DNA from 2 places in the Calorimonas adulescens genome. Region 1 is predicted to be linked to the other one. Evidence: riboswitches for the same ligand, from Rfam matches in the RefSeq annotation. Region 1 holds a riboswitch; the other holds the start of a gene.
The links. Region 1 has a riboswitch for cyclic di-AMP ahead of FWJ32_RS05735 (C40 family peptidase). Riboswitches for the same ligand answer to the same signal wherever they lie in the genome.
Positions count from the first base shown of each region.

Region 2: it holds a riboswitch for cyclic di-AMP, as region 1 does, so the genes downstream of both, FWJ32_RS08710 (NAD/NADP-dependent octopine/nopaline dehydrogenase family protein) here and FWJ32_RS05735 (C40 family peptidase) in region 1, are expected to answer to the same signal.

Region 1 covers NZ_VTPS01000007.1:32,675-40,752, reverse strand. Annotated here, with positions in the region: gene polA (DNA polymerase I) at 1-1,823, shown strand, start outside; gene coaE (dephospho-CoA kinase) at 1,884-2,489, shown strand; gene FWJ32_RS05750 (lytic transglycosylase domain-containing protein) at 2,549-3,139, shown strand; gene FWJ32_RS05745 (nicotinate phosphoribosyltransferase) at 3,140-4,174, shown strand; tRNA gene FWJ32_RS05740 (tRNA-Leu) at 4,228-4,314, shown strand; cyclic di-AMP (ydaO/yuaA leader) riboswitch at 4,342-4,477, shown strand; gene FWJ32_RS05735 (C40 family peptidase) at 4,480-5,154, shown strand; gene typA (translational GTPase TypA) at 5,258-7,090, shown strand; gene FWJ32_RS05725 (hypothetical protein) at 7,166-7,924, shown strand.
Region 2 covers NZ_VTPS01000012.1:40,564-48,641, reverse strand. Annotated here, with positions in the region: gene FWJ32_RS08730 (stalk domain-containing protein) at 1-49, shown strand, start outside; gene FWJ32_RS08725 (ferredoxin domain-containing protein) at 66-593, opposite strand; gene FWJ32_RS08720 (CapA family protein) at 745-1,857, shown strand; gene FWJ32_RS08715 (hypothetical protein) at 1,854-3,266, opposite strand; cyclic di-AMP (ydaO/yuaA leader) riboswitch at 3,392-3,514, shown strand; cyclic di-AMP (ydaO/yuaA leader) riboswitch at 3,637-3,760, shown strand; gene FWJ32_RS08710 (NAD/NADP-dependent octopine/nopaline dehydrogenase family protein) at 3,765-4,865, shown strand; gene FWJ32_RS08705 (cobalamin B12-binding domain-containing protein) at 4,862-6,514, shown strand; gene spoIIE (stage II sporulation protein E) at 6,639-8,078, shown strand, end outside.

The DNA of each region.
Region 1 (8,078 bases):
TTAGAGCTATCTTTGAAGAGTTGGAGTTTAAATCATTATTAGACAAGGTTTCCAAGGATGATACTGCACCGAACGTGGACAGGGTTGTCTACAGGGTCATCGACAACGTTGATGATTTCAATGAGTACATCAGTGGTGTTGAAAGGATAGCTATAAGTTTCAAGGTTCATGAGGATGGCCTGGCCATGACCTCTCTTAGCAGTCAAGAAAAGGGTACTGTTTTTTTACCCCTTTATAGACTTGATGACAGCATGAAATATGCACTTTATAAACTTCTGTCTAACGAGAACATAAAGAAGTCTGGACATAACATAAAAAGACTTCTAAATTTTGCAATAAGCGAGGGGTATAAACCTGCAAACATAAGTTTCGATTCGGCTATTGCCGCATATCTTATCAATGCAACAGAATCCGAATATATCATACGACAGATTGCAAAGGACTTTCTTAACAGGGATATACTGGATGACTCGATATTTGGCAAGGGAAGAAACAGGACGGATTTCCACAATGTTGAAGAAGAAATGTTAAATCAGCTCCTCGGAGAAGAAGCAGAGGTCATAGGTCAGTCAGAGCCCCTTATGCGGGAAAAACTTGATGAACTCTCTATGGACAGGCTGTTTAATGATATAGAAATGCCTCTTGTCATGGTACTGGCTGATATGGAATGTACTGGCTTTAATATCGATAGGAATGAGCTTTTGAGGTTAGACAGTGAATTTACTGAACAACTCACCAGTATAACAAAGGAGATTTATAATCTTGCAGGAGAAGAATTTAATATCAATTCGCCAAAACAGCTCTCCCATATTTTATTTGAAAAACTTGGCCTGCCGGTTATAAAAAAGACTAAGACGGGCTATTCTACAGATGCTGAAGTCCTGGAAGAGCTGGCACCTCAGCATGATATCGTGGCAAAAATACTGGAGTACAGGCAGATATCCAAATTAAAATCCACTTATATTGATGGATTTATAAAACTTACTGAAAAGAGCGCTAAAATCCATACCAGTTTCAATCAAACTGTAACTGCAACGGGAAGAATAAGCAGCACTGAGCCAAACCTACAAAATATACCAATTAGAACAGATATTGGAAGACAGATACGAAAAGTATTTATACCATCAGATGACAAACACGTTATTCTCTCCGCAGATTACTCTCAGATAGAGCTAAGGGTACTTGCACATCTATCGAGTGATGAAAACCTCATAGGTTCCTTTATCGCTGGTGAAGACATTCATACAAGGACCGCTTCAGAGGTATTTAATGTACCTATAGATAAGGTTACGCCCGAGATGAGAAGAAGTGCCAAGGCTGTGAACTTTGGAATAGTATATGGCATAAGTGATTTTGGCCTGGCCAGAGACCTTCGGATCCCAAGGGAGGTGGCCGCTGAATACATCAGGAGCTATTTCAAGAGATATCCTCAGGTAAAGGAATACCTTGATGAGTGTGTAAAAAAGGCTAAAGAACTGGGCTATGTTACCACCATTATGAATAGAAGGCGTTATGTACCGGAAATAACCTCCAAAAACAGAAATATACGTATGTTTGGAGAACGAATTGCAATGAATACCCCTATACAGGGTAGCGCTGCTGACATAATAAAGATAGCTATGGTCAATGTGCATAAGAAGATAAAAGATTTTAAATCAAAGCTCATACTGCAGGTTCATGACGAGCTGATATTTGACGTACTTAAGGAAGAGTTGGATGAAATTAAGGAAATTGTAAGGTGGGAAATGGAGAATGCAGTCAACTTGAAGGTACCGCTGATAGCCGAAATAAAATATGGCAATAATTGGTATGATGCCAAGTGAGTTGCTAAACCACTTATTGCTTTTGTACCTAAAAGTGTAATGAAGGGAATGGGTTGTAAAATGAAGGTGATAGGGTTAACAGGGGGAATTGCCAGCGGAAAGAGCACTGTTTCAAATATATTAAGGGAAATGGGAGCTTACGTAATAGATGCAGATGAAATTTCAAGAGAGATCATTAAAAAAGGGAGTGAGGCATGGAAAGAAATTATCGATTACTATGGAAATGACATACTTCTACCTGATGGAGAGATAGATAGAAAAAAACTTGGGAATATAGTGTTTGCGGATAAGGAAAAATTGGATAAGCTAAACGCTATAACTCATCCACGTATAATCCAGAGAATAAAAGAAATTATAGATGCAGAGAAAGAAAAAGGGAAAGAAAGGGCTGTAATACTGGACGCCGCAATACTGATTGAAATGGGGCTGCAAAATATGGTAGACGAGGTTTGGGTAGTTTCAATAGACAAAGACAAGCAGATAAAAAGACTTATAGAGAGAGATAAACTATCATATGAAGATGCCATGAACCGTATACGCATGCAGATGCCGTTAAGCGAGAAGGTAAAGTATGCTGACTATGTGATTGACAACAGTAAAGACATAGGATATATTAGAAAACAGATAAGTAAACTTTGGGAAAGGGTGATAAAAAAGAATAATTAATTTGGGCCTACATAGAATTATATTAATGTATGGTATCTGCAATGTGGGGGTATATTCCATTGATTTTTATTCCTCGTAAATGGATAGGCGTAATAATTGCTGTCTTACTTTTTTTATTGCTCATACTTGTTTCGCTGAAGGTATATAACACTGTACAGAAGATGATTTATCCCACAAAGTATATGGATATAGTTGAAAGATATGCCGTTGAATATGGAATTGACCCTTATCTTGTGTTGGCAGTAATAAAAGCGGAAAGTAATTTTAATCCTGAAGCTAAATCAAGCAAGGGTGCCATCGGACTGATGCAGATACAACCTGATACAGGAAAGTGGATTGCGGAAAACCTTGGGATTGAAAACTATAATGAAGATCTTCTCTATAATCCTGAGGTAAATATAAGATTTGGTTGCTGGTATATAAATAATCTCAACAGTGAATTTAAAGATCCTGTCCTGGTATTTGCGGCTTATAATGCTGGGAGAGGAAATGTACAAAAATGGTTGAATGATAAGGAATATAGTGATGATGGGGAAAAACTAAAGAGTATCCCATTTAAGGAAACGAGGGATTATGTAGATAAGATAATTAGAAACTATCATATTTTTACAAGACTTTACGAAGGCAAAAGAAAGAAGGGAATAACATAAATGGAACAAATGAAAAGCCTGAATGACCTTGAAAGGGTTAAGATAGAACATGACAGGAAATTGTTTTCTGCAACCCATGAAGAGATACTAGAGGGAAAGACAACTGATGTGTACTTTTTGAGGACGATGGATATATTAAATCACCTGGGTCTTGGAGATACTCCTGTAACCGCCGAGATTTTTGCGAGAGAAGAAGGGGTATTTGCTGGTATTACTGAGGCATTGGGCATATTAAGGAATAAAAACGTTGAGGTATGGGCTTTAAAAGAGGGGGATACATTCAACCCCAAGGATACACTTGTGAGGATCAAAGGGCCCTACTCAGAGTTTGGTGTTTATGAAACAGTTATATTGGGAATGCTCGCAAGCTCCTGTGCATGGGCGACGGCTGCGAGAAAAGCCAAAGAAGCGTGCAAGGGGAAACCACTGCTGTGCTTTGGCGCAAGGCATGTGCATCCTGCTGTAGCTCCTGTCATGGAAAGGGCAGCATTAGTAGGTGGGGCTGACAATGCGAGCTGTATACTGGGAGCAAAACTGTTTGGAAAAGAGCCGACCGGTACAGTACCACACGCTGCTTTTTTGATTGCCGGTGACACATTGACGGTAGCAAAGGCATATGATGAAATATCAAAGCCAGACGAAAACAGGACAATACTCATTGATACATTCAAAGATGAGGCTGAAGAAGCCATTAGAGTGGCAGAACTTTTAGGAGACAGGCTTTATGGGATAAGGGTAGATACGCCCAGCGAAAGAGGTGGGGTAACCCCCGAACTTATAAAGGAAATTAGGGCCAGACTGGACCAAAAGGGTTATAAAAATGTCAAAATTATTGTTTCGGGTGGCCTTTATCCAGAAAAAATAGCTGAACTGGCTGATGCAGGTGTAGATGCTTTTGGAGTGGGCAGTTTTATTTCAGATGCTAAACCGATAGATATGACGATGGATTTAAAAGAGGTGGATGGTAAGCCGATTGCCAAGAGGGGTAGAATACCTGGAATAATAGAAAACCCAAAACTTGTGAAAATGATATAATTACTGTATTGACTTATGTCCAAACTTATATTATAATAATTTTCGTTGAATGTGCCGAGATGGTGGAACTGGCAGACACGCTACTTTGAGGGGGTAGTGAGGGATTCCTCATGCGGGTTCGAGTCCCGCTCTCGGCACCATTTTTATATCCATGTTAGATACATATTTATCTAAGGCTGCCGAATCCTTGCAAAAGGTACGGGGGACGTATTTTGGGGTGAATCTATCAGTTTCGCCTGATGGTAGGGTTACCTTCGGCCCGAACCCGTCAGCTAACCTCGGAGGCATGAGAAGGGAGAAATCAAATGAGGACATATAGTAGATTCCTGTTAGGGATTTCTGTACTATCCACATCGCTTATGCTTGCTGGTTTCTTTAATCCTGTTCTTGCTGATGAATTTCCCAGGGGTATAGTAACCGGTGACAATGTCAATTTGAGGGAAGACCCTAGCCTTGACTCAAAAGTGATTACTCAGGTAGATATAAATAATGTTGTAATGGTGCTGGGTAAGACAGATGGGTGGTATCAGGTAAAGTTATCCGATGGCAGAGAGGGTTGGATGAGTGCTTCATATGTATCATTAGGGAAAGAGGATGTATCAAGGGGCAATGGGCTCAGAGACATTGTAGACTTTGCAGAAAGGTTTTTGGGTGTTAAATACGCATATGGAGGGTCATCGCCCAAGGGGTTTGACTGTTCAGGGTTTGTTTCTTATGTCTATAAGAATTTTGGGGTAGAACTACCGAGGACGTCACTGGAACAGTCAAGGTTTGGAGAGGCAGTGGATAAGGAAGATCTTGAGGTGGGAGACCTGGTATTTTTTAAAACTCTTGGTTCGAAAAGAATTAACCATGTTGGAATATACATTGGTGATGGCAATTTTATTCATAGCTCTTCAGGCGGTGATGAGGTGCGTATTGACACACTCCTCTCCGGTTATTATAATGACCATTATGCAGCCGCAAGGCGTGTGAAGTAATTATAGGCATTGACAGAGATCATTTAAAGGTATATAATATAATACTGTTTAGCCAATGGGTACTAATGTATCCATTTTTTATTTGGAAGGGGTATGTTAAACTGTGAAGAGGAATGATATAAGAAATATAGCTCTAATAGCCCATGTGGACCATGGTAAGACTACACTGGTAGATGGAATGCTCAAACAGAGCGGTATTTTTAGGGAAAATCAAAAAGTAGATGAAAGGATAATGGATTCCAATGAACTGGAAAGGGAGAGAGGCATTACCATACTGGCCAAAAATACTGCGGTAAGATATAACGATATTAAAATAAATATTGTAGATACTCCGGGACATGCTGATTTTGGTGGAGAAGTCGAAAGGGTTTTAAAAATGGTGGACGGTGTCCTTCTTCTTGTTGATGCCAGTGAGGGGCCAATGCCTCAAACGCGCTTTGTCCTTGGCAAAGCCCTGTCGTTAAATTTAAAACCCGTAGTTGTAATAAATAAAATTGACAGACCCGACGCCAGGCCATATGAAGTAATAGATGAGGTACTAAACCTTTTTATAGATCTTGGCGCCTCCGATGAACAGATTGATTTTCCAATTGTGTATACATCAGCACGCGATGCGGTTGCCAAGTATGACCTTAATGATAGTGGCTATAATTTAAAGCCGCTTTTTGATACCATTATAAACTCCATACCTGCGCCGGAAGGCGATGTGGACGGACCTTTACAACTATTGGTAACAAATTTAGATTATGACGACTATGTTGGCAGGCTGGCCATTGGCAGAATAATTAGGGGCAGTATAACAGGCGGTCAACAGGTTAGCGTTGTAAAGAAGGATGGTACTGTTGTTAAAGGTAAGATTGGTACAGTATACCAGTATGAATCTTTAAAAAGAGTGGCAGCTGAAAGTGCACTGATGGGTGATATTGTTGCTGTATCTGGGATACCAGATATAGAGATAGGTGAAACGATAGCTGATGTTGATTTCCCTGAGGCTGTGGAATTTGTAGAAATAGAAGAACCTACAATTACCATGAGTTTTTCTACCAACAATAGCCCGTTTGCCGGGAAAGAGGGCCAGTATGTTACATCAAGACATCTTAGAGATAGGTTGTATAAAGAATTAGAGACAAATGTCTCCTTGAGGGTAGAGGATACGGACAGCCCAGATACCTTTAAGGTTTCAGGTAGAGGTGAACTGCATTTGTCCATATTAATTGAGACCATGAGGAGAGAGGGATATGAGTTCCAGGTGTCGAAACCAGAGGTTATATACAAAAACGTACATGGGAAAAGGTATGAACCGATAGAGCTACTGATGATAGATGTTCCTGAGGAATATATGGGGATTGTTATGGAAAAATTGGGCCCGAGGAAGGCAGAACTAATTAATATGACGCCTAATGACAAGGGGTATATAAGGCTGGAGTTCAATATACCATCAAGAGGAATTATGGGCTACAGGACGGAGTTTTTAACTGATACCAAGGGTAATGGCATAATGAACCATGTTTTTATAGATTATCAGCCGTATAAAGGAGAGATAAAACAAAGAAATCATGGTTCATTAGTTGCTTCGGAGGCAGGTACCACAACAACCTACGGGCTCAATAATGCTCAGGAGAGAGGTGCCCTTTTCGTAGGTCCTGGAGTAGAGGTGTATGAGGGGATGGTAGTGGGAGAAAACAACCGCGAGGAAGATATAGATGTCAATGTATGCAAAAAGAAACATCTCACAAACATGAGGTCTGCAACTGCCGATGAAGCTATCAGACTTGCTGCTCCCAAAACCTTGAGTCTGGAAGAGGCACTTGATTTTCTGGCTGATGACGAACTACTGGAGGTTACACCATTATCAATAAGGATAAGGAAAAAGATACTGTCTCAGAAAGATAGATATAAAAAAGCAGGGAAGATGGTGAAGTCGGGACAGAAATAGGGGTGGGCCCCTTTATTTTTTTTAATATTTATTTTACAATATATAACATAAATGATAAATAATGGGGGAAAGACTATGAGGGTGAAAAGACAAAATGTTAATAAAAGACAGAAAATGAGAATATACGTTGGGATGATTCTGTTTTTAATGATAATCCCGTTATTATCGTTCTACTTATCGAATAATATAATATCTAATTTGGTTGCTCCTCTATATAAGCAGTTAGAACCCACTCATACAGAAAGCATATATGTCTATGAGGTACGCCCGCTTATTTATTACGAAATCAACGCTGTCGGACCTTTTTTATCATCAGAGGTATACCCTATAAATGGAAACAACCTTACAGCCATTACCTTTTCTAAAAAAAATGCAGACAAATTGGTTGAGGCTTTAAGTTTGATGAGAATTAAAGCCGTGTCAGAAGAAAAGAGAGAAAGCAGTATAACGATCCCGTACCTTGAGCAAAAACATGATGAGGTGGAACTTTTGGATGAATGTTTGAATAAGGCAATTTTAATTATGGATAAAGAAAGTCAATTGAGTGTAGACTTGATAACAAAAAAATATAATAATGACAGTCTGCCGGAACTCATAAAGATGGTGGATGATATGGGAAAGCTCTTGGATGAGTGGGACATAGATTGCAACTGCAAAAGAGAATTAGAGGATATTTTAGTGGTGCAAGAGGATGCTGTTGATAAACTTGAAATATCTACTATGTTAAATGACGGGAAGTCATTTTATATATTACAAAAGTCTATATATGAATCGTTGGATTTATATAAAAAACTGATAGCAGAATTAGAAGATATGAGATTATATAATTTTTAAATTGAACTTTTATATTGATAAACTTTATGTTAAAATATAACTTGTATACAGTGCTCAAGATATAATAATTAAATTTTTAACAAAAAAGGATTTATGGGGGACACTGTAGAATAAGTATTAGTCCCACTTAAATTTAAAGGAGTGATAAGATTAG
Region 2 (8,078 bases), on a different contig from region 1:
TGCATTCTTTACCAATGTAGGAGGGAAAGATGCGGTAATAATAAATTAAGCTGCTTATAGGCAGCTTAATTCTTTCTGTCGAAATATATGCTTTTACCTGTCGCGGAGATGGGTATCCCCACAACAATGTCGCCTTCTATAAGGCCCATTTTTCGTGCCACCACACCCACACGATACATGATGCGGTTATCTGCGTTTAATATGCTGGCTGTCTTTACAGCAGAGCCGAGGGCAATCCCTAAATCTAAAAGCCTCCACGCGCATATTGGCCCCTTAAACTCAGGGCCTTCTTTTTTGCCTGCGCTGCGGTAACTTGCACAATCCTCATATCCACACGCTCCGCAGTTAAGGCCGGCATCCCTTGGCTCTTTGAGTGACAGAAGGAGCACGGCGTCAGAATTCCTCACATTATTGCCATCCCTGTCGAAATTGACCTTTTTAACCTCTTGGCCAAATTTCGCCATTTCGTCGGCAAGTTGGTCTAAGATGTCTCCCGTTAATATTTTTGACTCCACATAGTCCTGGCCTGACGCCTTGGGGGCTGTTCTGGCAGAAAGTTCCATAAGACCTGCCACAATTTCCATTATATCCATATGTATCCCTCCCTGTATACATTTTAATTCAAAAATTTAATGGTGTAAAGTACGCAGACTGGTTGTATGTATCAAGAATGCCTGTGGATGGTATTACAGGATAAGGCAATTTATTGTCGCAGAAACAATACCTTAATGGTATAATGAAGGTATGAAAAAATATCTGTCTTTATTTTTGATTCTTATGTCGATTTTTTTATCAGGATGCACTGTCAAAGCTGTTGATAGGACTGTAGGGGAGGTCACATATGATGGAGGTGAAACAAAAGAGCCTGGAGCAGTGACGAGGCATACCTATATCACCGCAGTTGGGGATATCATGCTGGGAAGAGGGGTTGGCACAAGGCTTAAGAACCAGGGATACACAGGACCATTTGAGGATATTAAACCATATATACAGTCAGATATGGCTGTCGGAAACCTGGAGTGTGTCATATCCGAGAGAGGGGAGAAAATGGAGGGAAAAGGCATATACCTGAGGGCCAGGCCTGAGGCAGTAGAGACGCTTAAATACCTTGGATTTGATGTCCTCTCCCTTGCCAACAACCATACCATGGACTATGGTGAGGATGCCTTTATGGATACCGTGGACATATTAAGAAAAAATGGTATATCGACTGTAGGTGCCGGGAGTAACATAGCAGAGTCCAGGACACCGTATATAAAGGACATAGATGGCATAAAGGTAGCCGTGCTGGGGTATAACCAGTTTTACAATGTAAAATGGAGCAGGGATGGCAGGACTATGGAGGCGCTAAAGGACAGATGCGGGACAGCCCCCTTGGACATAGGGACGATAGTTGATGATATAAAGAAGGCAAGAGAAGCTGCTGACATAGTCATCGTCATGCCACACTGGGGTGTTGAGGAGAGCACCATAGTTCCTGCAGAACAGCGGCAGATGGCCCATGAGATGATAGATGCCGGGGCCAGCGTGGTAATAGGGAGTCATCCGCATATACTTCAGGGTATTGAGGTATACAAGGGTGGCCTTGTAGCCTACAGTCTCGGGAATTTTGTCTTTGACCAGAATGACAGTAGAAATAAAGAAAGTATAGTCCTTGGGCTCAATTTTAATGACGGTAAATTGAGTGAAGCGGTTATTAGTCCCTTTGTAATAGAGGATAAGGTAAAGCCAACACCGGCCACCGGTGAAAAAGGAGAAGAAATACTGGACATGTTAAAGTCCCTTTCAGAGGAATTTGATACGCAGATAAATATTGAAAAGGCTACAGGGAAGATAAGGATTGAGGGTCGGGATTAGTCATGACCCTCGTTTTTGCTTATAAGCGATGCCACCAGTGTCTCGACATAATACAACGACCGTTCATTGCTCAATGTGTCCAAACTCATATGGATATATTCATGCAACTCATCCATGCTATTAAACCCTACCGGTAGAATGTTCATAATATATTTCATCCTTTCCTTTCTGAAGAATGCAGGAAAATGGCTTATCTCGTCATCTATCATTTTTACGATATCCTTTATGTTATCATCTATAAATTCTTCTTCGGCTGGGTTCTCATCCATGTCATGCTCGAAAAGATTAAATAGCTCTGATAATAGGTTGTCCTCCTTTGTGTCATAAAAAGCAAACCCCATGCCTTTGTATATTACCTGTGAGAGTGTCAGAGTATCAATACCTGACGAAATAAACTCATTGCCGTACTGGGTTAAGGTGGAGAGAAGTTTTAGGTGATCTTTCATCATGCTTCTGTCAGGAGGAGATAGTTTTACCGCTATCCTTCTGCCGTTTATATAGTCATCAATCATACTGCTTAAATATAAGTAATTATTCATGTCGATGCAGTTTGCGGCCAGGCTGTCTGTTATGATATCTCCAATTGAAAGAATGGAGGTTAAAATTGATTTGAAGAGATTTAATGCATTGGAAAAGAAACTTATAAAATGCATACCTGAGACTATCTCTTCATATGAAAGGCCGCCCGGCCTTTTATCCAGTCCATATTCCTTAGCTATTTCATAAAGCTTAAGGTAATATGGATTGGACGTATGGTTGGTGAGGCTGGCGAGATTTTGACATACTGCTTTAATGCCAGAGGGTGACATATTGGAAAGAGCCTCATTTAAAACCCTTTCCACATATGATAGGAACTCGTTTTTGACAAAACCCATGGGCAAGAGCAGTATAAGGCTTTTAATGTTTTTATTGACAGTGGTTCCGTTCTCGTCTTTCTCTATTGCAGCATACAGATAACCCATCATATCGTCAATAAATTGATGGTCACTGTCATATAAAGGTCGTAGGTCACTTGTTACATCTTTAACCACTAACTCCTGTTCATATAATGATAGGAGGATGTTTAGATCATCAATAGCGTATAAAACCCCCTCCAGAATTTGTAACAGGTTCTCTTTTAAAGGTACAAAGGCCTTAATATTTTCCTCCGAGAGATTTATGCACTCAGGTAGATTAACCTCAATAAATCGCAGCCCTTCAATTACGGGCAGGGTAAATTCTGAAGGGAATGACTTTATAAACCTGTTAAACCTGAAAGCTTTAAAAAAATTGTACATGTTGTTTACAGAGTAGTCCATTGTAAGGATGTAATTGTTTGAGGTGATTTCAGCAGATATCTCTTCAAAAAACCTGTGCATCTGCTCCTTATTCCCTCTTGAATCTTTAATTATCTGTTTATAGTTTTTCATTGCCAACCTCCAAATAAATTGAATTAAATTATATATAAATATGTCGAAAAATAACAACAAAATTTTGTTATCACTCTATTGACAAATCCATTCTATTATATTAAAATAAAATCACCAATTCAATATTAAATTAACTGCTGAATCCGAAAGGAGCGGGGGAACCAATTATCCGGGGTGAATCCGTAAGGAAGAGCAACTCTTTCAGCTCTAACCCGTCAGCTAACCTCGTAAGCATTGAAAGAGGAGAGTAGACTAATGAAAGCTATGGTTTCTCCATAGCTTTTCTTTTACTAAAGTTTATATTCTGCTACAGAAATAGGTTTTGCAGATGAGGAATGTCCGTATTCTGCAGTATAAAATTAAATATAATATTAAATTAACGCTGAATCCAAAAGGAGCGGGGGAACCAACTATCCGGGGTGAATCCGTAAGGAAGGGCCAACTCTTTCAGCCCTAACCCGTCAGCTAACCTCGTAAGCGTAGAAAGGGGAGTTGTCTATGAAGTTTGCAGTAATTGGTGCTGGAAACGGCGGCCAGGCTATGGCTGCGCACCTCTCTATCATGGGCTTTGACGTAACCCTATATAACAGGTCTCCAGAGAAGATAGAGAGGTTAAGGCAAAGGGGAGGCATAACCTTAGAGGGAGAGGTAGAGGGTTTTGGAACACCGGACCTTACCTCTGATATAAGGGAAGCGGTAAAGGATGCAGACATTATAATGGTTACGGTGCCTGCCTCAGGGCACAGGGATATTGCTTATGCCGTAATCCCTTACCTTAAAGACGGTCAGGTGATTGTATTAAACCCGGGAAGGACAGGAGGGGCTCTTGAGTTTAACAATATCTTAAGGCAGCTTAACATGGACAGAAGAGTAACTATAGGAGAGGCAGAGACCCTTATTTATGCCTGCAGAGAGAAAGAGCCAGGGACTATAAGGATTAACAGTGTAAAAAACATCGTGTTCTTTGCCACAATACCTTCATTTATGGTCTGGCCTACCGTAAAGATGATAAATAAGGCATATCCGCAGTTTGTGCCTGCCAAAAATGTGCTGGAGACGAGTCTTAATAACATTGGGGCAGTATTTCACCCGGCACCCACACTGCTTAATACAGGCAGAATAGAGGCTGATAATGACGGTTTTGAATATTATCTTGAAGGTGTATCCCCCTCAGTGGCTACTGTTTTGGAGAGGATAGATATGGAGAGGCTTCGAGTGGCAAGGGCGCTGGGCATAAAATTGCCTTCAGCAAAAAAATGGTTGGAAGAGACATACGGAGCCAAGGGGAAGACACTCTATGAGGCCATCCAGAACACAAGGGCTTATAAGGGTATAAAGGCACCAGCAACCGTGAACACAAGGTATATATTTGAGGATGTCCCAAACAGCCTTGTGCCTATTGCCTCTCTTGGCAATGAGGTGGGTGTGGATACGCCCACAATCAAGTCTGTAATACAACTGGCATCCTGTATGCACGGCATAGACTACTGGGAGAACGGAAGAAATGCCAGAAGATTGGGTTTAGATGGGTTAACAAAAGACGAGATACTGGCATATGCTGAAGGTAACTTTGCTTATGAGAAGGAGGTGTCGTTATGAAGAGGCTAATAATAGCAGCCGCACTTGGCAACGACGTCCATGTAGCAGGTATTATGAACTTCCTGAAGTTAGCCGAGGAACAGGGTTACGATACCATGTTTATGGGGCCTGCCGTGGCGCCAGAAAGGATCATTGAGGCCGCAATTGAGCACAGCCCGTACATGGTAGGCATAAGCTACAGGCTTACACCATCTGCATTAAAACCGTTACTCGATAAAATAGATTCTGGAATAGAGAGATACAGGCTCAAGGATATAAAATGGGTATTTGGAGGTACTGAGCCAACGGCCGATGTTGCAAGGCAGTACAGGATATTTGAAAAAATATTTGATGGGTCGGGGGACATGGATGATACCATCATGTATCTGAAGGGCATAGAGGATAACAGGGAAAAGAATGAGATTTATCCTCAAAGCCTGATAGGCAGGATAGAAAGCAAATATCCATTCCCTGTAATAAGACACCATTTTGGGCTTCCTGACCTTGGGGCGACCATTGAGGGTGTGAGAAAGATTGCCGAGTCAAAGGTGGTTGATGTCATATCCATTGCCCCCGACCAAAATGCCCAGGAACACTTCTTTGAGCCTGAAAAAATGGACCATGACCTTGATGGGGCAGGAGGAGCACCCCTACGTACTGCGGAAGATTTCAAGGCATTGTATGAAAATTCAAGAACAGGGAACTATCCTCTATTAAGATGCTACAGCGGTACCAATAATGTATTTGAAATGGCAAAGATGCTTTTAGATACCATACACAATGCCTGGGCAGCCATCCCCCTCTGCTGGTATAACCGGCTGGATGGCAGGGGACCGAGGGACCTTGTAACCTCTATAGCAGAAAATCAACAGCTCATGAGATGGCATGGAGAGAGGGGAGTGCCTGTAGAGGTTAATGAGGCCCACCACTGGGGTTTGAGGGATGCCCACGATGCCATATATGTGGCAGCCTCATACCTTGCGGCATACAATGCCAAAAAGATGGGTGTAAGGCACTATGTTGCCCAGTATATGTTTAACCTTCCTCCCAACGAGTCTCCAAGGATGGATATAGCAAAAATGCTTGCAGCTATTGAACTGGTGGAATCACTCCATGATGATGACTTTATAACCTACAGGCAGGCAAGAGCGGGCCTGGCCAGCTTCCCCACCGACCTTTACATGGCCAAGGGGCAGCTTGCCGCATCATGCTATACAGCTATGGCTATAAAACCCCATATCTATCATGTGGTGGGATTTTGTGAGGCTCACCATGCTGCAACTCCAGAGGATGTGATAGAGAGCGCAAAACTGGTGAGAGGTGTTGTAAAGAACCATATGCAGGGAGCTCCTGATGTCACCGCCGATGGAGAAATAATGAGGCGCAAGGACGAACTGGTGGCCGATGCCCTTGCAATAATTGATGCTGTCAAGGCCGTAGGGCAAGGCTCAAAAGACCCTCTTGCTGACCCTATAGTGATAGCCAGGGCTATAAAAATGGGGATCCTGGATGCCCCCCATCTTAAGGGAAACAGTATGGCCAATGGTACCCTTGCCACAAGGCTTATCAATGGAGCTCTATATGCCTATGACGAAAAGGATGGCAGGGTCCTTGCTGAGAGGGAAAGGCTTGACAGGATACTCAATAGCACTGAAAGGGTGCCGGCATAACCGGCAAAAAAGACACACCATGCGGGTGTGTCTTTTTTTGTCATAATTTATATGCATTCTTGTACCAAATATTTACAAATTATCCTTCCATAAATTGGTATAATCTTTCTATGGAGGGATTGGTATGTATGCTGATAATGTTGAAAGAAATGCTTCAGATACTGTGAAGGGTACATTCAAACTTAGGAGTTTTATAGAAAAATTTGTGCTTCTCTCAATAATGGGATTTTTTATAGGCAGGGTCGGGGTGTTTTATGGAAGTTTTCCCTTTGGCCTGGCCTATATAGGCAGTATTACAGGCAGGAACAGAACGAACATAGTCATCTCTGCCTTCTGCATTTTGGGGCTTCTCAGTTCAGGCATGTTTCCGAATACCATAAGATATATAGTAACTTATGCAGTCGTTGCTGCCCTTTTATATTTTTTAAAGCCCGTAGCAAAAGCCAATGTAAGGGCCTTGATTACCGCATCTGCGGTATTTACAGTAGGCCTGGTGATGTATTTTTTAACAGGACGCATAATGTATGACCTGATATTAGTGGTGCTGGAATCTGTAATTGTGTTTTCTACGGTATTTGTCTTTGACAATGCACTGGATATAGTACAGGGCTCCACATCAAGGAAGTATCTCAGCAAAGAGGAGATTATATCCTTAGGCATTACCTATGGGCTTATTATTACAAGCCTGAAGGATATCCGGGTATATGGACTTTCACTCTGGATGATTGTGGCGATGTCAGGGCTTACCATAATAGCTTACACTGGCGGGCTTGGGGCAGGGGCTGCAGTTGGCGTGCTGATGGCAGTTGTCACACAGATCACAGGGTCTGCGACATCCTCAACAGGGCTGTTATTCTCGCTTGCAGGGCTCTTGGCTGGGGCATTCAGCAGCCTTGGCATAATAGGTTCTGTAAGCAGCCTTGTTATTTCCTACTTTATATTGGACAAATTAGCAGGATATGTCATGTCCATCTATTTAAAGGAGCTTTTGCTTTCCGGCTTCATCTGTCTTTTGATACCGCGGAGCATGATTAAAGCCTTAAGTTTGTACCTTAACAGGAGTATAGAGAGATTTAAATCCAGCAGAAAATTAATGCATAAGACCAGGGATATTGTCTTTACCAGGCTTAAGGACATGTCTGGCGTTATGAGTGAGCTGGCTTCAGTATTTGACGGAGCAAGAAACTCGGTAATGGTTAGACAAGATATATCAAGGGTTATAGCACGGGCTGCAGATGAGGTGTGCGAGTCCTGCATCAAACGTAATCAGTGCTGGGGCAGGGATTTCTATTATACCTATCAGTTTATATTTGACATGATAACCCTTCTTGAGCTCAAGGGAGAGGTTACTGCCGAGGATGTCCCACAAAACAGGTGCATCCACGTAAATACTATGATAAAGGAAATCAACAACCTCTATGATTTTTACATGTTAAACTCCATGTGGCAGAAGCGGCTTAATAAGAGTCAGATGATTGTTTCAGAGCAACTGAAGGATTTAAGCCGAATTGTAAGCAACATGGCAGACTCCATAAAGACCCACGACCATTTCCGCGAGGATCTG